One region of the Paenibacillus sp. G2S3 genome, then DNA from elsewhere that is predicted to be linked to it. Evidence: predicted binding sites of a transcription regulator. Region 1 holds the regulator's gene; each other region holds the start of a gene.
The links. Region 1 encodes Rex, which represses fermentation and respiration genes when NADH is low (regulators of the CRP and FNR family bind a similar motif). Its sites were predicted from a motif close to TTGTGAAATATTTCACAA; they were not measured.
Positions count from the first base shown of each region.

Region 2: the regulator Rex is predicted to act here: its motif matches at 2,430-2,447, upstream of nirB (nitrite reductase large subunit NirB).
Region 3: the regulator Rex is predicted to act here: its motif matches at 3,712-3,729, upstream of scfA (six-cysteine ranthipeptide SCIFF).

Region 1 is NZ_CP126095.1:4,593,645-4,600,932, forward strand. Features, by position in the region: gene QNH28_RS20140 (AAA family ATPase) at 1-398, opposite strand, end outside; gene QNH28_RS20145 (hypothetical protein) at 391-933, opposite strand; gene QNH28_RS20150 (cell wall elongation regulator TseB-like domain-containing protein) at 1,344-1,862, opposite strand; gene QNH28_RS20155 (amidohydrolase) at 2,032-3,333, opposite strand; gene QNH28_RS20160 (redox-sensing transcriptional repressor Rex) at 3,320-3,973, opposite strand; gene dinG (ATP-dependent DNA helicase DinG) at 4,105-6,966, opposite strand; gene QNH28_RS20170 (tetratricopeptide repeat protein) at 7,103-7,288, opposite strand, start outside.
Region 2 is NZ_CP126095.1:4,870,422-4,877,709, reverse strand. Features, by position in the region: gene QNH28_RS21480 (hypothetical protein) at 1-396, shown strand, start outside; gene ric (iron-sulfur cluster repair di-iron protein) at 621-1,370, shown strand; gene QNH28_RS21470 (hypothetical protein) at 1,625-2,335, shown strand; gene nirB (nitrite reductase large subunit NirB) at 2,554-4,977, shown strand; gene QNH28_RS21460 (nitrite reductase (NAD(P)H) small subunit) at 5,012-5,332, shown strand; gene QNH28_RS21455 (formate/nitrite transporter family protein) at 5,386-6,177, shown strand; gene QNH28_RS21450 (Crp/Fnr family transcriptional regulator) at 6,352-7,077, opposite strand.
Region 3 is NZ_CP126095.1:778,441-785,728, reverse strand. Features, by position in the region: gene QNH28_RS03530 (S-layer homology domain-containing protein) at 1-1,628, opposite strand, end outside; gene scfB (thioether cross-link-forming SCIFF peptide maturase) at 2,020-3,414, opposite strand; gene scfA (six-cysteine ranthipeptide SCIFF) at 3,537-3,686, opposite strand; gene QNH28_RS03515 (SF0329 family protein) at 4,168-4,737, opposite strand; gene QNH28_RS03510 (DUF4855 domain-containing protein) at 5,042-7,288, opposite strand, start outside.

The DNA.
Region 1 (7,288 bases):
ACGAATACGGAGTTTGTATAATGCGCTGCTGCTCTGGCCATAAGGGTCTTACCTGTTCCCGGAGGACCAGTGAGCAGAATCCCTTTCAAAGGACGAATCCCAAATTTACTAATCTCCTCGTGCCGGATCAAAAAATCGAGTGCCTCACGAAGCTCTTGCTTCGCATTATCTTGCCCACCAATTTCTTCAAAAGTGAGCTTTGAAGGCCCTTCCTTCTGGCGTTTCTTCCCCGCACCAGCGTTCACCGTAAGCCCGCCACGCAAATGAGCAATTATAAGTAATGCAGTAAGCATTCCAGCTGCTATAACAATCGGGAATATATTAATACCTAAAAAAGCCATGAAAATAAACAGCACAGGAATAAATCCGATTAAAATTTCTTTAAGGTACTTAGGCATTATTCCATACCCCCAAGGTCGCAGGTTTTCGCGGCAAAATAATAAATTTGCTTTCTTTACCATTACTCAAGCTTACATACACATTGGTATCGTCGATTTCAGTAGATGCTATCACATCTCTATATTCCGAATTTTGCTCTTTCAATCTATCAAGCTCTGTAGGTATAATCGTATATTTATGGCTCTCCATGGCTTCAGCTACAGAGAACATCGCTTTATCCCAATAATCATCCAATAGTTCACTTGAATTTTGCTCCACATCCAGTTTAAGCTTACGTCCCTCAATCACTGATTTTCCTTCTTTGGATACATATGATACTAGATCACGTAAATTCGTGCCCGGCTGCAAATCAAGTTTCAAAGTGACCTCTTCGCGGTTAATACTAATATGTGAAGTATTTACTCCCTCAAATCCAGATACAATCTTTTGGAGTGGTTCCTGTAAAGCAAACTGACGATATAAAAAGAATCCTCCAAATAATAGCATAGCCGACAGTAGAGACGTTATTAGTACAGGTACAAGACGTAATTTCAAGAAACGTCCTCCTCTCAAAGATGAAAAAATGTAAACAGAATGATCCAAAGTCATAGCTGTCAAAAGCTCATCAGAACCTAACGTTCTACTAATACTGTTCTAATTACAAACAGTAGTATATCACATGTGTATATACGAAATTTTAAAAAAGTGTGAAGATATTTAAAATTTTATTTTTTAAATATTTCCAATTTATTAAACATCTTGATTTATTTCGACAAAAAAAGGGCTGTTACTCTTAATTAACAGGCCTTTTTTCACATGTATCCTTAAATATAATATATAAAAACCACTCTTATAGTATATCACATTTCGTATACTAATAGTATATCAAATTAGTATTTCATTTGAACGAAAACAAGCGAACCATAAATGGTCCGCTTGTTTCTCCTGTAGTGCTTTTGTTTAATTTAGCGGCTAGGTAAACTGTATCCTTCACCCATTCGAGCCCCATCTGAGAACCGATAAAATTGATAATAGTACCGACCGCTTTGTTTATAAAAAAGCTGCCAAGCATACTCTCCGTTATATACTCCTGGCAACAACCGCTCAATGCTGATGTCCGGAAGATCGGCTTTTATAAGGCTACGCATTTTCGCTTCAGAAGTCCCTTTACTTAGTTCCTCAGCAAATACTGAATCGGTGTCTTCAGCAATCTTCCCGTCTACAGTAAAACGTACCCAAACCATCAACTCGGTCCCAGCTTCATTCTTCCCTGTTAAGACCCAGTACACCGCATTTTCATCCCACACGGATTTTTGCGCTTTAGTTACCTCTGTTAGACCAGCACTCGTTTTGGCGACATCCTTAGCGATATCTCGCTCGTTCCATTGATCTTTCATAATATAAGCATAGAACTGGATAAGTCCGAACAGAAGGAGCAGAATCAGAACTGACCCCAGGAGGATCCATTTTTTCCTTTTCTTCAAGGTGCAGCTCCCTTTCTAGTAATATATCTTTTTTGATTATATAACACACCTGTGTGTTTATCCAAAGTTTCATATCCAATTCAATGATCTAATTATCAGAAACACAAAAGGCTGTAACTTTGCAATCGCAGAAAGTCACAGCCTTTCAGTTATTCGTTATGATCTTAGACTATCGTTTAAGCAGTCCATCAAATGATTCTTGCGCCTTACGACGGATTGCTTCCTCATCTAGCGTTACACATTCTCCATGTTTTACAACCTGTTTACCATTCACCCATACATGCTCAACGTCCTTGGCGCTGGCAGAGTATACAGCATGAGACAACAGATCTGTGTGTGGTAGCAAATGCGGCTGGTCTATATCAATCGCGATAAAGTCCGCTTTCATGCCAACAGCGAGTCTACCCACATCATTTAAAAAGATAGACTTTGCGCCATACTCTGTAGCTATACGCAGCGCTTCCGGAGCTGGAACAGCCGTCGGATCACCACTTACACCTTTATGGATGAGAGCTGCAAGACGCATCTCTTCAAACATATCCAGGTTATTATTGCTTGCCGCACCATCTGTACCCAGTGACACCTTCACACCAGCCTTTAGAAGATCCGTAACCCGCGCCACTCCACTAGCCAGCTTCAGATTACTTCCTGGGTTATGAGACACGCCTACATCATGACGAGCCAGTATCTCGATCTCTTCATCATTCAAATGAACGCCATGTGCAACAATAGACGGACGTGTGAACATTCCAAGCTTCTCTAAATGCGCTACAGGCCGAAGTCCGTAATCCACCACATTCTGCTCCACTTCGCGTTTGGTCTCGGACATATGGGTATGCATCGGTAAATCCAAATCATGTGCCGCTTGTACAAACTTAACAAAGAAGTCCGGTGGGCAAGTATATGGGGCGTGTGGCGAGATCATCGTCGTAATTCTACCATCAGCCTTACCATGCCAATTTCGTGCAAAAGAAATCGCTTCCGCAAGCTTGTGATTTTGTACTTCCTCTGGGCATAAGCCAATTACGCCTCTCATCAGTACGGAACGGATGCCTGATAATTCGACTACCTCTGCTACTCGGTCCATATGATCATACATATCCAAGAAGGTTGTAGTACCACCTTTTAGCATTTCCAGAACCGACAAGGAGGTTCCCCAGTATACATCTTCTCCAGTGAATTTCGCTTCCATCGGCCACATCTTCTCTTGAAGCCACACCTGAAGGGCTAAATCATCTCCATAACCACGAAGTAATGACATTGCGGCGTGGCCATGTGTGTTTACCAGACCTGGCATAAACAGCAGACGACTGCCATCAACAACTTGCACACCATCTTCCATTAGAGGCTCTTCTTTTCCTATGTAAGTGATCAAATCATCTTCAATAGTCATATATCCACTTAGAACCGGCTCATCCGTTCCCGGAGTAAGAAAACGCCCGCCCTTGATAATCGTTTTATTGCTCTTCATTTCCGCTTTCTTCCTTTCCGTCTTTCAAGTAATAAGCAAGGCTTTGCAAATCCGTTGTAAAATCGGCAGCATGAACCCGGATATTCGGTGGTGTTTTAAGAATCACTGGCGCAAAATTCAAAATTGCCTCAATGCCAGATTCAATAAGAATATCTGCTACATTCTGCGCTTCTGAATCAGGCACTGTAATAATCCCAATTCGAATACCTTGCTCACGAACCGTCTGACCTAGCTCCTCCATTGGTTGAACGGTAAGAGAGTTGATTTTACGCCCAACCTTAGGCGCATAAGAGTCAAATATTGCGGTAATCTTCATAGTATCTTTCAGATAAGCATTGTAATTAGATAATGCATGTCCAAGGTTACCGGCACCAACTAAAGCTACATTCAGTTGTTGATCCAGCTTCAGAATATGACGAATTTTCTCAATAAGGTAAGTTACGTCATACCCAATACCTTTTCTACCAAAGTCTCCAAAATAAGCTAAATCTTTACGGATTTGAGCAGGATTCAGATCAAGTTTTTGCCCTAGTTCTTGTGAGGAAACGGTTAATATTTCACGTTTCTGGAGATCATTCAAGAAACGCAAGTACACAGGAAGTCTGCGAACAACGGCTTCTGATATTTTATCCGATTTCATAATTTACCTCCTAATTTAAGTAATATTCTGTTCATATCCTATCGAAATTTCTGCACCTCGTCTCAATGAAGAGCGGTATTCTTATACCGCCCTTCATTGTAGAGTGATTAATTATAGGGAAGACGCCCTTTTCAAGAAACGCCTCCGTCCTCCAACCACTCCGCTATACGAGGAACCATTTGATCTGTAAGCATATGCTCCATTTTCGGGCCAGGCAACGAATACAGGAAATACTTCCCATAGTGGGATTCGATCACCCTTGTGTCATACACAATAACAATACCCCGATCCTGCGCTGTCCGCACCAGTCTTCCAAATCCTTGCTTAAAGCGTATAACCGCCTGAGGAACAGACAACTTCATGAACGGATTCTTCTTCTGGGCTTGTAATAACTCAGACTTCGCTTCCGCTAGGGGGTGATTCGGCGGTTGAAATGGAAGCCTCACGATGGCCAAGCATGTTAATGCTTCACCTGGAATATCTACACCCTCCCAAAAGCTGCTTGTTCCTAACAGTACAGAGGCTGCACTGTCCTGAAAACGGCGGATCAGCTTGCTGCGGCTACCACCTTCCACGCCTTGCCCTAGCACCGTGATCTCTTGTGAGGCTAGAGCCTCTTTGAGAGGATCATAAACCTGGCGTAGCATCTTGTAAGAAGTAAACAGGACAAGCATCCGCCCACGTGTTGTAATAGCTGCTTCTGCTAGCGACTGTACGAGTGTATCGACAAATCGAGCATCTCCCACACTACCCTTCACACTAGGGAAATCCCGCGGAATAACCAGCAGTGCCTGTTCCCGATACTTAAATGGAGAAGGGAGTAATGATGTCATCAATCGCCCTTCTTCGGCAGCCTCATTTAATCCAAGATTATCGATCATAAACTGGAACGATTTATCGACAGAGAGTGTCGCCGAGGTTAGCACGATACTTTTCTTCTTGTCGAAAAACAGCTCCTTAAGCTGAGTACTAACATCAACAGGAACGGCATACAACTGTAGCGATTTACTGCGATAATTTCCATTCGCCTCCAGCCAATATACTACATTCTCGTCGTTTAATCCCATAAAAAACCGAACTTGCTCACGTATAGAAGCTAAATCCTTAAATAAGCCGCTAATATCGGTAACTAGACTATCTGAGGAAGATTGACCTTCTTGGTCACGCATCTCATTAAGCATTTTATCACCCTTACGGATAATTTCGCTTAATGTCAGATTCATAGTATTCTCTAAAGCAACCAATTCATCCCAATCATTCGGTTTACGGGTAGGAAGTAACCGCATGACTAACTGTCCAGCTTCTCCCGCCGCTGCATCGCTACGTTCCGGCAAGAGGCTGAATAGTTTATCACTAAGTAGATCCCAGGTTTCTTTTACGGTAAGCAGATCCGGATAGATTCTATCGATCACTCCACTCCATTCAGAAGCTTCCTCACTGCCTGATGACTGAAGCATTTGGCGAAGCGTAGGAAGTTGGCCATTTCGACTATCCTTATAAAGACGCGAAAGTGTATGTGCAACCGTGAAATGCTTCATATGCATGCCTAAATGCTTGCCAGCCACATCCTCCAGATGGTGGGCCTCGTCAATAACAAGATGTTCATAAGCCGGAAGTAGCTGGTGCCCAGCCTTAACATCTGCGAACAGCTTAGAGTGGTTCGTAATGACCACATCAGCAATACCAGCTTCATGTTTTGCCCGGTGGTAATAACACTTACGGAACCAAGGACACGAACGGCCCAGACAAGAATCGGTATCGCTTGCCACCGTCTCCCAGAAATCTCCGCCACGACCACTTAGATTGAGCTCTTCGTCATCTCCTGATTCACTTTGTGTCAACCAAACGATCATCTGAGCCGCAGTAAGCGCATCTTCCCTCGGACTTATAAAGTCTTTTTTATTAATTTTATGTTCAAACTTACGAAGACACAAATAATGCCCTCTGCCCTTAAAAATTGCAGCTTTAAATGGAAAAGGAACTACCTGCGTTAACAAAGGAATATCACGCTCACGCAATTGATCTTGCAGATTAATAGTATGAGTGCTGACCATGACTTTTTCATTCGAGCGTACGCTTTGGTATATGGCAGGCAGCAAATAACCAAGCGATTTGCCGGTTCCTGTCCCTGCTTCGATCAATAGATGTTTGTCTTCGGCAAGTGCCGTCATCACCTCATTGATCATAATATCCTGAGCTTCTCGGCTCTCATATTGTGGCAAAGTATCTTTAAGCCTTTTAGTTACTTCATCCATATAATCTGTAAAAGATAAATTCTGCAGCGGATTCTCAGCATGCTCGTCCCTAGGTGGAGCTAATTCATTCCAGTCTCCTACAGCAAGCGCTAGTTGGCGATAGAAGGTCAGATCACCTTCGGGCTGAAGCGTCTCCGCTTCCCGTTCACGCAGCAGACCATCAAAATACCAACCCAGATCACTATCCTCTTCCGTAAACAGCTCACAGAGTCTCTGGATCGTCAGCAGAGGCAAATCGTAGAGCTCCTCCAGACATTTCAGTAATACAAGAGCAGTTGCGAGTGCATCACTGTCTGCCTGATGCGGACGATCATGCGTCACGCCAAAATGTGCACTGACTGACCCTAGTTGATAGGATGTGAGGGAAGGAAAGCAGATTTTCAGAAAATCAATCGTATCTAAAATCCGCCCTTGAAATGGTAAATACCCACATCGGTCTAAAGCATTTTGCAAAAAATGGAAGTCAAATGCGACATTATGCCCTACAAGCACAACATCATCCAAGAGTGGAACAAGCTCCATCATCATCTCATCCAGCTCAGGTGCATCCTTCACATCATCGTCGGTAATTCCCGTCAGACCAGTTATAAAAGGAGGTATCGGCGTTCCGGGCTTGACATAGGAACCATATACCCGGGAGATGGACCGGTCTTCTTCTATAATTGCAAGGCCAACCTGGATAATTTCACCCACGGATTGGGTTCCCGTTGTTTCAAAATCAAGCACGGCAAATTTCATTATAATTCTATTCCCTTTCAATTGAGACTCTTAATCAGCATAACAGAAGTTGCGAAAAAAGGCGATGCACACCACAGGTTCAGGGGATGCATCGCTTGAATGTAAATGCAGAATAATAAACCGTAAACGTAATAATTTACAATAATGAAACAAGCTGATTTCCGAAATGAAGCTTACCTCCTCGGCGGCGGCAAACCTCCAAATTAACGGTTGGTTCAGGAAGTGCCGGGTCAAGCTGCAAAGAAAGGCCAAACAGCTCCTGCGCTTCATTGAAACGTTCTTGAGAGGCCCGGATGCAACCTAAAGCGTTATAAACCATTGC
Region 2 (7,288 bases), 280 kb from region 1:
AAGTTTCATAACGGCATTCGCCAGAGTATGGTACTTCAAGCTTTAATTTGGTCCATGTACGAGAATACCGTATTATTCAAACCGTTTTTAGGTGACGAGCCTTTTTTTGACGATGATGATTTGCATACGATATCCTCTTATTTCGTTCCAACTTATCTTAACGATTTTCACCTGATTGAGCGGTCTAAGCCATGTAAAGAATACAAAGACCAGAATATACGTGTCTTTCAGGAATGGATTTCAGCACCTGATCTTGTCCTCAAATGGAATGGCGGCTTGAAGGAAGGCAGATGGATGACCGGTGTCTATATGGATCACTCCCGATTTGCCGGTTTGGGACCTTATTTAAAGGATTCGAAGGGACAGCGGACCTATATGCAGGCTTATGTGCAATAAAGAGAGTTGAATGATAAAAGCACCTTTGTAGGTAAAGGTGCTTTTTTGCGTTTATTTTTGCACGTATATCTATCCTGATACTGTATTCCTTTCTCAATTTCGTTCAAAAATAAGATACAATTTCCGTGCGTACAATCACAAGTCAGAGTTCCTTTCAGAGTTAAGGTGAACAGGTGGATAAGATTTATTCAGAACCTAATCCCATAACCCAAGGAGGAGCTATAATGGAAACCAAACAACTTAATGATAGAATTTCGGATTCGAAGCAAGCACAATCGGTACAGGCTGGGTTTACCCCAGAAGCACTGGTGAGGGATATTGTATTGGAGTTCCCTAAAGCGGCAGATTATTTTAAAGCAAAACGGATTGATTTCTGTTGCGGTGGAGCTAAGCCTCTTGCTGAAGCAGCTACTGAGCGTGGACTGGATCAAGAGATAATCATCAGTGATCTTAACAAGCTGTTCGAAGAATATCCGGTCCCCCAGGAGGAAATCGCTTGGAATACCGCACCTTCAGAAGAGTTAATTGACCATATCATAAACAAACATCACCGTTATCTGCGTGAAGAGCTACCCCTCATTAGCCAAAATGTAACTAAGGTGTATCGAGTGCATGGCGGGGATTCCCCCCATTTGGTGGAGTTATATAATTTGTTCAACACACTTAAGGAAGATTTGCTTGAGCATACGGCTAAAGAAGAAAAAGATGAGTTTCCTAAGCTGTTGACATACACTGCTAATCCTAGTGAAGGAGGTCTGACAGCACTCCGCGTGTCATTGTCTGAGCTGGAGAGCGAACATGATGGTGCAGGCGATGTTTTGAGAAAAATACGTAGCATTACAGATGATTTCACTCCACCGGCGCATGCTTGCACAACCTATCGATTGACATATGCCCGGCTGGAAGAGCTGGAGAGTATGACTTTTGAGCATGTACATCTGGAAAATAATATATTGTTCCCTAGGTTTCAGTAAAGCTTATAGAGTTCTAAAGAGTCCCTTAGGGGGCTTTTTTTATAGGGAATTATAGAATGTAAAGAAATGTGGTCAAACTCCATTGAAAAGGTGAAGAAATGACTATGAGATGACGGCGAATCAGCAAAAAGAGGGGATAAAGATTACTTATTTGAGAACAAGGCTTGTTTAAGTTATTCTTAAAAAGACAGTATACATAACTTTACAAGCCTAAGACGCTATATGGTCATTAGGCGGGACAAGGCGGTGCCAGGATGCCCATAAGATCTTTGTGGAAATTGATGCTAGGATTAGTCATCGTATTCATAATAGGTGGATGCTCTACTAACAATGACGGCAATAGTAATGCTAATAATGGTGCGGCAGGATCAGAGGGACCGACAATATCGATAAGGGTTGGAGATCATGAACTGCTTACCAAACCAGCGGATAGGTCACTTAGTGGGAGTTATAGAAATGGAATATCGATCATGGAGCTACTGAAAGGTAGTAATATTGCCACATTTGCTGAAGATAATTCAAGCATTCTTTCGGTAAAGGATTTTTCGCTAGAGTCGGGGATGGTTTGGGAGCTTCAGATGGGTGGCCAAATCATTGGGAATGCGGATTGGAATAATACTGTAGGGTATGATTCACAGCTAGTCTTCACTGCGAAGTCGAAGGACCATCAAGCACCACTTCAAACTGTAAGGCTGACTTTGAACGGTGGAAGTGTAGAAGTAGACTTGCATCATACGCATATTATGTTATTTAAAGAGGATTCAACTGTAAGAGATTTGCTCAAAAGCTGTAGTAGGGTACAGTTGGCCGATGACAATAAAAAGGTGCTTTCCGTCAACGATTATACCCCTCTTAGTAATGAAGAATGGAAGTTGAAGGTGAACGGAAAGCAATTGCTCGATGATGGAATGGATATGAAGCTCAGGGCTCAAGATGAATTGGAGATTTTATTGACTTTACGCTAAAAAATCGTACATTAAGCCAGATCAACGGTTGTTCAGAATCGTTGATCTGGCTTTTTATGTGGAAAAGATATCTAACAATTATCAGTACATTAAAGTGTGAAAATATTCACAATTAAAGTGACTGCAATCACAATGACGACCTGAATTTGAACCGTATAATTCCAATATGTAGAAGAGAGATTGATCAGGTATTCATAAGCTTGAGGAGGCACCTAACCATGACAACGATAAGAGAAAAACTAGTATTAGTCGGCAACGGTATGGCAGGCATAGGTACGATTGAGCAGATATTGAAGCTGGGTGGAGCTTATGACATCACGGTTTTTGGAAGTGAACCTCATCCCAATTACAATCGGATTATGTTGTCTTATGTTCTTGAAGGAAGTAAGACCCTTAATGATATCATCCTAAACGACTGGAATTGGTATGAAGACAATAATATAGCTCTACACACGGGAACAACGGTGATACGAATTGATGAAGGCTCGAAGCAAGTTGTTACGGATAATGGGATGATAGTCCCCTACGACAAAGTAATTATTGCGACAGGCTCGAATTCGTTCATTTTACCTGTGCCTGGCAGTGATAAAGAGGGCGTTGTAGGATTCCGGGATATTTCAGACTGTGATGCGATGCTGGTAGCTGCCAAACAATACCGCAAAGCAGCTGTTATCGGCGGAGGTTTACTTGGGTTGGAAGCGGCAAAAGGTCTTGTGAACCTTGGTATGGATGTTACTGTAGTTCATTTGATGGAAGATCTGATGGAGCGTCAGCTTGATCGGAATGCCTCCTCGATGCTGCAAGCTGAGCTTGAGCGTCAAGGCGTGAAATTTGCTATGGGCAAACAAACGGTAGAATTGAGCGGGGAACAGAGAGTAAGTGGATTGCGTTTTAGTGATGACAGTACGCTTGCTGCAGATTTTGTGGTAATGGCTGTTGGAATCAAACCGAACGTGACATTGGCAAAAGAAAGCGGAATCTCTGTAAATCGTGGGATCGTGGTGGATGATTATTTGCAAACTTCCATGCAGAATGTATATTCCATCGGTGAATGTGCCGAGCATCGCGGTATGTGTTACGGACTGGTGGCTCCACTATTTGAACAAGGCATGGTTTTAGCTAAACATTTATGTGGTAGTGATACCAAGCCTTATGAAGGTTCGATTGTTTCCACGAAGCTTAAAATATCTGGGGTGGATGTATTTTCTGCAGGTGAGTTTTTGGATTCTCCTGAACACACTGTAATCTCAAGCAAAGATGAATGGAAGAGAACTTATAAGAAAATTTTGCTCAAAAATAATGTGATTGTCGGTGCGGTCTTGTTCGGTGATGTGACGGAGTCCGCGAATCTGCAAAAGTTAGTAAAACAAGGCGCGGTAATGACCGATGAGATTTATACGGAGGTTATGGGAGCAGGCTGCTGCGGTGTAGGAGCGAAGAAGGGCACATCCGTAGAAGCAATGGCGGACGAAGAAATTGTCTGCGGCTGTAATGGTGTAACTAAAAAAGCGATCGTAGATGCTGTCACTGAACATGGTTTTACTACTGTGGATGAGATCAAAGCATGCACTGGCGCTACTCGCTCTTGTGGTGGTTGTAAACCCGTAGTAGAACAAATCCTGCAATTTGTCTTAGGTGACAGTTTCCAGCAAGCTGCTAAGCAAGGTATTTGTGGGTGCACAACGCTTAGCCGTGATGAAATTGTTGCTGAAATCACAGCTAAAGATCTTAAAACAACAAAAGAGGTCATGAATGTACTCGGTTGGAAACAAGAGGAAGGCTGCTCTAAGTGTCGTCCGGCGATTAACTATTATCTAGGGATGATGAACCCTGATACCCATCAAGATGAGAAAGAATCCCGATTTGTAAATGAAAGAATGGGGGCCAATATTCAAAAGGATGGAACCTACACCGTGATACCACGCATGTATGGTGGGGTAACAACACCAGAGGATTTGAAGAAAATCGCCGATGTCTCCCTTAAATATGATGTGAAAGTTGTGAAGGTAACTGGAGGGCAGCGCCTGGATCTAATCGGTGTGAAGAAGGAAGATTTACCTAAGGTATGGGAAGAGCTGGATATGCCTTCAGGCTACGGTTATGCCAAATCCCTGCGTACGGTTAAGACTTGTGTGGGCTCCCAGTTCTGCCGCTTTGGCACACAAGATTCGATGGGAATGGGCGCTCTTATGGAACGTAAGTATGAGCGGCTTGATTTTCCAGCAAAGTTTAAAATGGCTGTTAACGGTTGTCCTCGTAACTGTGCAGAATCTTGCACGAAGGATATCGGTATCGTCGGCAACGATGGTGGCTGGGAAGTATTTATCGGTGGTAATGGCGGTATCAAGCCGAGGATCGCGGACGCCTTCTGCAAGGTGAAGACCGATGAAGAGTTAATCGAAGTGTGTTCGGCTGTGATGCAATACTACCGCGAGACCGGAAATTACTTGGAGCGAACCTCCGAGTGGGTGGAGCGTATGGGACTTGAGCAGATTCAAACGGTCATTCTGAACAATGAAGAGAACCGTAAAGAGCTTGCGGCGCGGATTGATTTTGCCCTAACTCAGGTCACTGATCCTTGGAAAAAAATGCTGAATGACAACAGTACTCGTGCTGCACTTTTTGAGGAAACAAGACTCTAACGGATAGATTACGCATACAGAAGGGAGCAGAACAATGAAAATGGCAACGCAGATATATACGATAGGAACTGTACAGGATTTCCTGTTACAGATTGGCCGGGTAGTTGTGGCTGGAAATGTGGAGCTGGCTGTATTTCGTACCTCTGACGGAGCGATCTATGCGCTGGAGAATCGGAGCCCTCATCCAAAAGGGGGGCCGCTTGCTGAAGGGATCGTTTCGGGTCACTTTCTTTATGATCCACTGTATGATTGGAAAATAGATCTTCGTACGGGTGAAGTTCAGGCACCGGATCAAGGTATCATTGTGACTTATCCAGTCTCCCTTGTCGGAGACATTGTGACAGTGAGCTTGTAGACACCGAAGCTTGTAGTAAAGGATGAAATAGAAAAACGGTGGGGTGGAGTATTATGTTTACTCAAAGTGTGGAGAACATTGTCGAGGCGGCAGTCAGCAAGCGAGACCAAATGAATGAAAGTTTACCAAGATATTTTCTAGCAGCCCTTTTGGCAGGGGCATATGTAGGCATTGGGATTATCCTTATTTTCTCGCTGGGAGCGCCTCTAGCGGCTGCTAAATCGCCTTTCCAACCCCTCATTATGGGTGCATCCTTCGGTATTGCCTTGACTCTTGTTGTGTTTGCAGGCTCAGAGCTGTTTACGGGAAATAATATGTTCTTTACGGTTAGTACACTAGCTGGTAGAACAAGTATCTGGGATACTGTAAAGAACTGGGTGCTTGTGTTTGTAGGGAATGTGGTAGGGGCAGTGATTTTAGCACTTTTGATTCGAGGAACTGGACTATTCAGTGCGGCTCCCCCAGAGCATTTGATCTTTGCGGCTGCAGCCAAGAAAATGAGCCTTCCGTTTTCAGAGCTATTTTTCCGTGGGATTCTATGTAACTGGCTGGTCTGTCTAGCGCTATGGATGGCCTCACGCGCCAAAAGGGAAACTGCCAAGCTGGTTCTAATCTGGTGGTGTTTATTTGCCTTTATTGCGAGTGGATATGAGCACAGTGTGGCTAATATGACGCTGCTGAGTGTTGCTGTGTTGCTCCCGAATCACCCGGACACCGTTACAATTGCCGGCTGGATACACAATATGATACCCGTTACGTTAGGAAATATAATTGGTGGTGGCGTATTCGTCGGTATGGCCTACTGGATGATCTCTCCCGTGCGTGGTACTCAGACCAAGCGTTAAGAGTATATTTATGATTAAAGAGCTGACCCAATTCGGGATCAGTTCTTTTTCATCTTATGCTATAAAAAAAGACGCCTTGATAGGCGCCTTAGACCACTCTATTTTATAATGTGCAGAATAATTGGGTCATATGTGTTTCATTGAGGAGAATAGAGGGTATATTATAAACGGAAATTAGATGCGGCAGATCTCGTTTGGGCACATTTCGCAGTGGCAAATTTCCTGCAGCATGCCAAGATCCTTGATGACAATCATACCGTTCTCGTACTCAACCGCGTCTTTTTTACGCAAGTCGCTCAACATCCGGTTCACACTCTCACGAGTAGCGCCGATCATGTTGGACAGATCAGTATGCGTAATTTTTTTGTTGATGAGGATATTCTCACCATCGCTGCTCTTCTCACCATAAGTATTACCAAGTCGAATGAGAGTGGAGCAAAGTGCGCCTGGTTTGCCATACATCATCAGATCACGGAATTTCGTTTGAGTTAGGCGGTGATGAATGCCCATCCATTTCATAAAGTCGATGGCAAAATCACAATGTTGGCAAATGAGAATTTCTAGATCCTTTTGCTCGATAACGCCAACTTCACTTTCTTCAATCACTTCTGCAGTAAAGCTGTGCTTGGTGCTGAAGAATGGGTCCGCTTGACCTACCATATCGCCAGCTTGGTACATATAAAGAATAAGTTCTTTACCTTCATCCGTTGATTTAGTTAATTTCACACGTCCACGTTTGATATAAAACAATTTATCCGAGTAGTCGCCTTCCCAGAAAAGATGTGAACCCTCTGGAACAACGCGCTCTTTCATAGTAACAAGAAGTCTGTTGAAATTCTGTTCGGAGAAACAGTTTGTATTTCCGTGGGCTTCGATGACATTGTAATGTTCTTTTAGCATAATCGACATCCCCTTTATTCCCTCAGTTTTTCAGTAAATTTTAAATTAATTATACCTCTTTAATCTTCAATTTGGGTAAGAAAAACCATTTAAAAGTGTCGAATTTTCAACATTGTGATTATTTTCACTTCAAAAGTGCTAGATGTAATATGATTTTTAACTAAAAAGGAGTAAGAAGTATATGTTCTTTATATATCAGCAGTGGCAATCC
Region 3 (7,288 bases), 2.9 Mb from region 1:
TTAGTCAATGTACCATCGTTAGCACTTATCGCCGTTTCATTCGTCGCCGTTACACCAGTCGGTGCCCCTGGACGGAATGGAATAGTCAGCGTTTGTGCCGGGCTATCCGTTGTCGTCGAGCCATCACCTTTCTTAACGATGCTCACTGACGTTCCCAACCAGCTGATGTCTATAGCTAGCTTACCATCCGCTGTCGCCGTTACCGCCGTACCGTTGTTAACCGAGTACGCGCTGTTTGGCGTCAGTCCGGTCAGTTGCTCAGCTGCATAGTCAATGATAGCCGCTGGTGCCGGAGCTCCCGTCTCAAATATTTTAGCGGTTATTCTATAATGATCAGCATCCGTATTATCGGTTGTCACCAAGACAAGCTTGTCACCAAAGGTGGGATACAATTTGAAGCTTGGATAATATTCCACAGCGTACATCCAAGTGGCTTCATTGAAACCCTGCATAGCCACCGGAGCGGAATCCACCGGCTGATCCGATGTAAAGACTAAGTTACCGTCATTGTCATAATAATTCAGGTAAGCATACTGCGTTCCCGACCATTCTTTAAAGTTGTTGTACGCATCATTGATGGCATTGGTAGAAGTGGGGTCCGTACTTACGGTTACAAAGCCCGGATTTGCACCATCCCTATAAATAGCAGCCGAAGATTCACCCAGAGAGCCATTTACCGTAAAATCACCTTTGTTCGTACCGTTCTTATCATATAAGGAGACTGTTGATGTGCCGTTTCTATAGCTATATTGGCTGAACATGAAATTCCCGTTGTTCAACGTGGATAGAAACAGCTGTTTTTCATCCGTTCTTATTCCTTTATTAATCGTATTTAACAGAGTCCCACTATTACTGAATATTTTCAGATAAACAGTATCCGTCTGGGGTCCTACTCCTGAATTGTAAGCAACCATATATACACCGTCTCCAGCGGATACATTAGACATGCTCGCATTATGGGAAACCAGAAGTGTTTCTCCCGAAACTGGGTTACCCTCAACAGTGAACACACGCGTAGCCGTGCTAATATTGTCGTTCCGTTGCCAGGAAAAAGCTATATTGCCGTCAGACAATTCCGTTATAGAGACAAAGCGCGTGAGTGCCGGGGTACTGGCGGCAGAGTATGTATTAATCTGTGTCTGACCGACCACCTTTTGTCCTGACTGGTTTAGCACCATGAAATAGGCATTGGGAGTACTCTCCCTAACGGTTCCCAATTGCAAATTGTTATCGCCGCTGTCGCTTTTATGGTAAGTAATCAGAATCCTTCCATCACTTAGCGCAAGCATATTCACATCAATCATTTTGTAATAGGTATCCATTAGACTACTAAGATCAACATCTGATCTAAGTGCTCCCGTGCGGTCAAAAATCTTTAAAAAATAAGAATAAACATAGGAATTGCCTTGATAAGCGAATGTGTTCAACACTACTGCGGTACTTCCGTCAGGAAGAACATCAACATCAGAAACATTCTTACCCGAGGCGTTTGTAACTGGAGTCTGAATGGGAAAGTCCACCGTTTTGGTGAATGAGGGGATGGCAGCGTATGCCCGGAGTGAAATCATCGGCAGCAGTCCAATGACTAATATAAAAGCCAATCCAATCTTGCCTAACTTTTTTAACATTGCTTTCCTCCTTGTCGAATGACTATTCATATAATTGTTAACGCTTCCGTAATTGCAGTTAATACAGAAAAGCAGATTTCTATCCTATTATATCGACATTTCTTAGAAAATAGTTTAATTTTCGACAAAAAAAATACGATAAATCACGAATTTAATATGACTTTAGTCATATATATTTGCGTTCAAAGAAAAAATCATAGATTCGCACATTAAAAAAGCCCTCTCTGTCTATTAAACAGATTAGGCCGTCACGTTTTGAATTCCTCATCCTGATTGCCGATGGAAAAAACGATCTATGATCATAGTTCTAGTTAATACAAAAAAACCGAGAAAGGCACTTTATTTAAAAGTGTCTATTTCTCGGTTAGAGTTTTTTCATCCGTTACGTTAACTAGCTAGATTGCTCTTCCATCGCTCTAATAGATTCATCAACCTTTACCATCATGGAACATTCGACTCTTTTGCGGAAGACGTCACAGCTGAAGTCATAGGTTCCGACGAGGGAACCCGTCGCGTGCAGTGCATTGGCAGGACAACCACCGCTGCAGTAGAGTTTAGCCCAGCAGTCCTTGCATTCCGGCTTCGAGTAGCAGTTGCTCTCTTGGAATTGACATTGCAGCTCAGGTTGTGTGATGCCATCCCAGAGGTTTCCCATGCTGTATTCTTCATCCCCGACGAACTGGTGACAAGGAAAAAGCTCTCCCCAAGGGGTGACAGCAAGATATTCGGTTCCTGAACCACAGCCAGTAATTCTCTTCTGGATGCAAGGTCCTTCCGAGAGGTCAAGCATGTAGTGATAAAAGGTAAACCCCTTGCCCTGCTCATCACGTCCAATCATTTCCTTGGCGAGAATTTCGTACTGGTTGTAGATCTCCGGCAGGTCCTCCTCGGTAAGTGCATAGGGTTCCTTTGGATCACAGATGACTGGTTCCATAGAGATTTTGTCAAAACCAAGGTCTGCAATATGAAATATATCGTTGGTGAAATCGACATTGTTACGAGTGTAGGTTCCTCGTACATAGTACTCTTGGTCTCCGCGCTTACGAACGAATTCCTGGAACTTCGGAACAATATGATCGTAGCTGCCTTTTCCATTAACCGTTTGGCGAAGTCGGTCATGAACCTCTTTTCTTCCATCCAGGCTTAATACGACATTGTACATTTCCTGATTTAAAAACTCGGTGACCTCATCGTTCAGCAGCATCCCGTTCGTCGTAAAGGTGAAGCGGAACTTCTTTTTGTATTCTTGTTCTTTGCTTCTTGCATAAGCTACGATCTGTTTAACCACTTTCCAGGCCAAAAGCGGTTCCCCGCCGAAAAAGTCGATGTCCAGGTTTCGATGATGACCCGAATTTTCAAGCAGGTAATCGATAGCTTTTTGTCCAACCTCATAGCTCATGATTGCCCTATCTCCGTTGTATTTCCCTTGGCTAGCGAAGCAATAGTCGCATGACAAATTACAGGTATGTGCAACATTGAGGCAGAGTGCCTTGACATAAGTTTTTCTTTTTTTTAAATCGAGCGAGAGGTTCTCATACTCATCTTTTGTAAAGAGCTGTCCATCATTTTTAAGTTCCTCGATATCCGCGATGGTTTCTCGAATGTCGCTCTCGGAAATGCTGGAATCATCTTTATATTTATCCAACAGCGTTGACACGATTTTTTCGGCAGAAGTTTTCTCATAATCCGCTATAATTTCATATGCTAGGTCATCAACAACATGTACTGAGCCACTGTAAGTGTCGAGCACGATATTGTATCCATTTAGTTTATATTGATGAATCATGCTTACTAATCAAGCTCCTTTTGCACACAAGTAGAAACGGCTTTGCCATCCTTTAGAGGAAGCGTCCATTTCTTAAAAATAGCCGCCCATCAGCAGAGCAATGGGCGGTAAAATTCCGAATCCTATCTGTTCATTGCATTTTCACACTTCTGGTTTGCAACGCCGCAGGAAGTTTTACAAGCGGACTGGCAAGATGTCTGGCATGCGCCGCATCCGCCGTGTTTTGCGGTATCCATCAGTTTGCGGGTGCTCAGTGTTACGATTCTTTTCACGATAAATAACTCCTTCTGTAATTTCTTGTGATCACTTTCACTTAATTTCCATGGAACATCGTAGCAACCTCACGCAAGTACGTCTATGATTCCCGTCACCTAGCAGAGCAGAGCAGAGAGAGCTTGAACATAAGCATCAACGCTAATTATGCTGCAGTCTTCGTACTTGTGATCGTAAGATGCGGTAGCGGGAACCAGAGTCAGCGCAATACTAAAAAAGTGAAACAAAAAAGAGACGGCAATGATGCCATCTCTTTAACAACGATTTTTCCTCATACTTGTCCGTAAAGTCCAATAAATATAAGGATTTCATAACACTGTATCCTTCCTTACCAGTAGAGCGACACTCTCCGATTCCATATGCACCATATGCGAACATCCCTCTCATTATCATGGCTATTGTTATGGTGGGAAAAAGTCATGTAGAATTAGGGATTTTTGTAGAGAGTGTTTCTTGAATATTCAATGAAGTTATTTATTTTTATAATATACTACGCCTTAGTTCATAAAAATATTGCACACTTGGATGCTTTAACTTCATCTTCTCGCTCATGTTTAAAATCCGCTTTTTTCCAACTCGTCTGTCCACTAAAGCTAGAATATTCAATAAGATATCGTCGCTTTCTAAGCTCTCCTCTATGGAAATAGATAAATACTTAGTAGCTATAACAATAAAGTTCGATTTACTTAATGATGTCTGTGCTGACAAAAGCTCCTTTGCAACTTCTGATATTTTTCTGCTTCTTGCAATGACTATTAGCCGATCCTCCGGGATGATCCCCTTACTATCTTTTCTAACCGCTTCAATGTCTTCATGGTTGATAGGAATTTGAAGATCTGAATCATTCTTAATCTCCTGCTCCGTCTGATACCATCTAATTGAGCTAGTTCTATCATTCATATTAAGTACGTTCTTTTTATCTACCGAAATATAACAATTCCCTGATTTATCAGGTAAATAACGGTAACTGCTTGCGCGATATTCAACCCTGCCGTATAACGCAGGACAGAGAAAACTCTCCAGTTGTTGTTTTAATTTGCTCCAGGACATGGATCCTCCTATGTTTTATGTTATAAAAACCTGTTGAGGCAGTCGTTCTATTATACAATACATAATACAATCCCACTAAAACCTGAATAATATCTTGATATAACCTAATCCTCTATTTGTCACGTCTACATAGAAACAAGCCGATTAGGTATAGACCCCGTGGTCTGGCACCTAATCGGCTTGTTATGTTACGCCTCAAACGTTTTTACTTCGGTTATTAGTCTTACTCGGACAGATAATTCAATAACCGGTACAGGAAGTTTCAGCGCGGGTCGTATTGCTGCTTGGATGGATTATTTCTCCATTACTTATCGTGACCTTTACCCGGGTTTTCTTTTAAGTATTCAAAGGTCACTTTTACAGGCTCGCTCATATAGCCAGTCGATAGATACACCTCATTGGTTCCCTTTAAATTACCCGTAAGTTTGAATGTGAATTGGAAGCTTCCCGCGACTGTACTCTTCGTCTCATCTTCGAGTTGAACCTTGCCTTTCGGATCAAGCACCTTCAACTTCACATTTGTAAGGACGCCATTCATCAGCAATCCATCAATCGTTACTTTTTTCGCTTCCTCGTCAACCTTTACTTGTATGCCCTCAATGCCCTTCACGTCTACAGCGCCCGAGAGGTTATAGACACCAAACTCGTAGATGGAATATCCGTAATCGGTTGCTCTTTTTATGCCTTGAAACTTCATGTATTTTGCCTTGACCGGGTTGAACTGAATCGTTTCTTTGCCATCATGCGCGGTAATAATTCCGTCATTTGGCATGACATTGATCCAGTTCTGCTTATCGTTCGACACAAGAAGTTTGTATTTATCGGCGCGAGCATATTCCCAATCGATTCGAACCGTATCCATTTCCTTCACTTCATCGAGATCGACCAGGAACCAAGTATTGTCCACGTATTCGCTCGCCCATCTTGAAGCAGGGAATCCATCGACGGCTTTAGCCGGTGCATAATTCGCATTATTGCCTTCGGTCGATGAAGCTTCTACCGTTTTATTCTGCGCCAAATTGCCTATCAGGTAATAGACGCTTTCCTTCAGCGTATTGTACGCCTCATCTTTTATCGTACCTGCCTTCTTGAATTCATCCAGCTTTGCGTTAAAGCCTTGGAGATACTTGGTGACTTGCGCTGCATCTTTCCCTTCATAGCGCTTCATCATTTCCAAATAGTTGTTCAAAGAACGCACCCTTGCAGAATTGGTAAATTGCTTCGCTTTTTCGAAGCGGTCGACTAACGCTTTCATACCAGATGCATTTGTCGTTGCTTCGATAACATATGACTTTGTCACCATATGCCCCGCCGTAACGGTAATGTTAAGCTCATGCTTGCCAAGCTTGCCTGCAAGCGAAATAACGGTACCCGCTGTATAAGGCTTGCCGTCATACGTCACCGTCACTTTCGTCAGACCATCATCCGTTCTAAGCTTCCATGTAAAGGATACGGATTCTGAATCGGGCAGCTTCATCCCGCTCTGGAAAGGCTTGCCGTTCATCTGCACGTCTACCTCGGAAGGCGGAGCCTCGTTGACCTGATACGTTCCTTTAACAAATTGATACAGCCAGTCGTAAAGAACGCGTGTCGCTGGATCTTTACTTACCGCGGTGTTATAGACTGCATTGTTGCCTTGGTAATACGATTTGAAGCCATCCTTCATGAGCCCTGTCTTCGCACCGCTGTTCAAGTAATCGATATACCGCTCGCGGAACACGCCGTCCGTCAGCATCCGATCATCGAACTCGAGTTCATTGGACATGCCATACTGCTTCGCCAGATTCGCAGAATCCTCCAAGCGCTCGATATCCGTCGGCTCGAAGAAGTAGTTCGGTTGGATCGTCACCGCATCGAAGCCAACATCCTTCCACATGAACGCTTTATAAGCGAAGAAGTGCGGAATCCAGAAGAACTTCAGGTCCTTGCCGCTAATTTGCATGTCATGCAGGGTGCTGCTCACCGAACGGATCAGATCCGGTCCGGATTGGCTTGTGCTGATTTGCTCTTCGAACCAGTACATACCTACAAGCTCGAGGTTAGCGTAACCTTTTGCTTCCCATCTCGATTTGACTTGCTGCAGCCACCATTGAACTGCTTTTTCACGGTTCGCAAGGGCTTTCTCTTTGCCAACGGAATCATTGAAGTTCAGCGATTCACCACCTTGTTCAACAGCTCCAAAATTAGTGATCGATTCACCTGGATCTGGAATCATGAGGACAACCTTTTCCTTCACGCCAGACTCGTTCAGCGCATCGGATACTTCCTTAGCCGCTGCGTTTAACGCATCCATATCGCCGCCTACCGCAAAGGTTTTATCCAGATACCATTGCCAATCTTCCAGATAAGCCCGCCCGCCGAAATCATGACCTGGATTTGGAGAGTTAATGCCAAGATACAGGACACCGTCGAAGAGTCGATCCTTAATCTTGCCGTCCTTATCGACATAACTAATGTTCGGAATGATCCGTTCTTTCGTCCAGATGCCTAAGTCATTCGCATATTGCCCGTTATACAAAAGTCCAAGATGCTCGATACCCGCTGTCGCTCC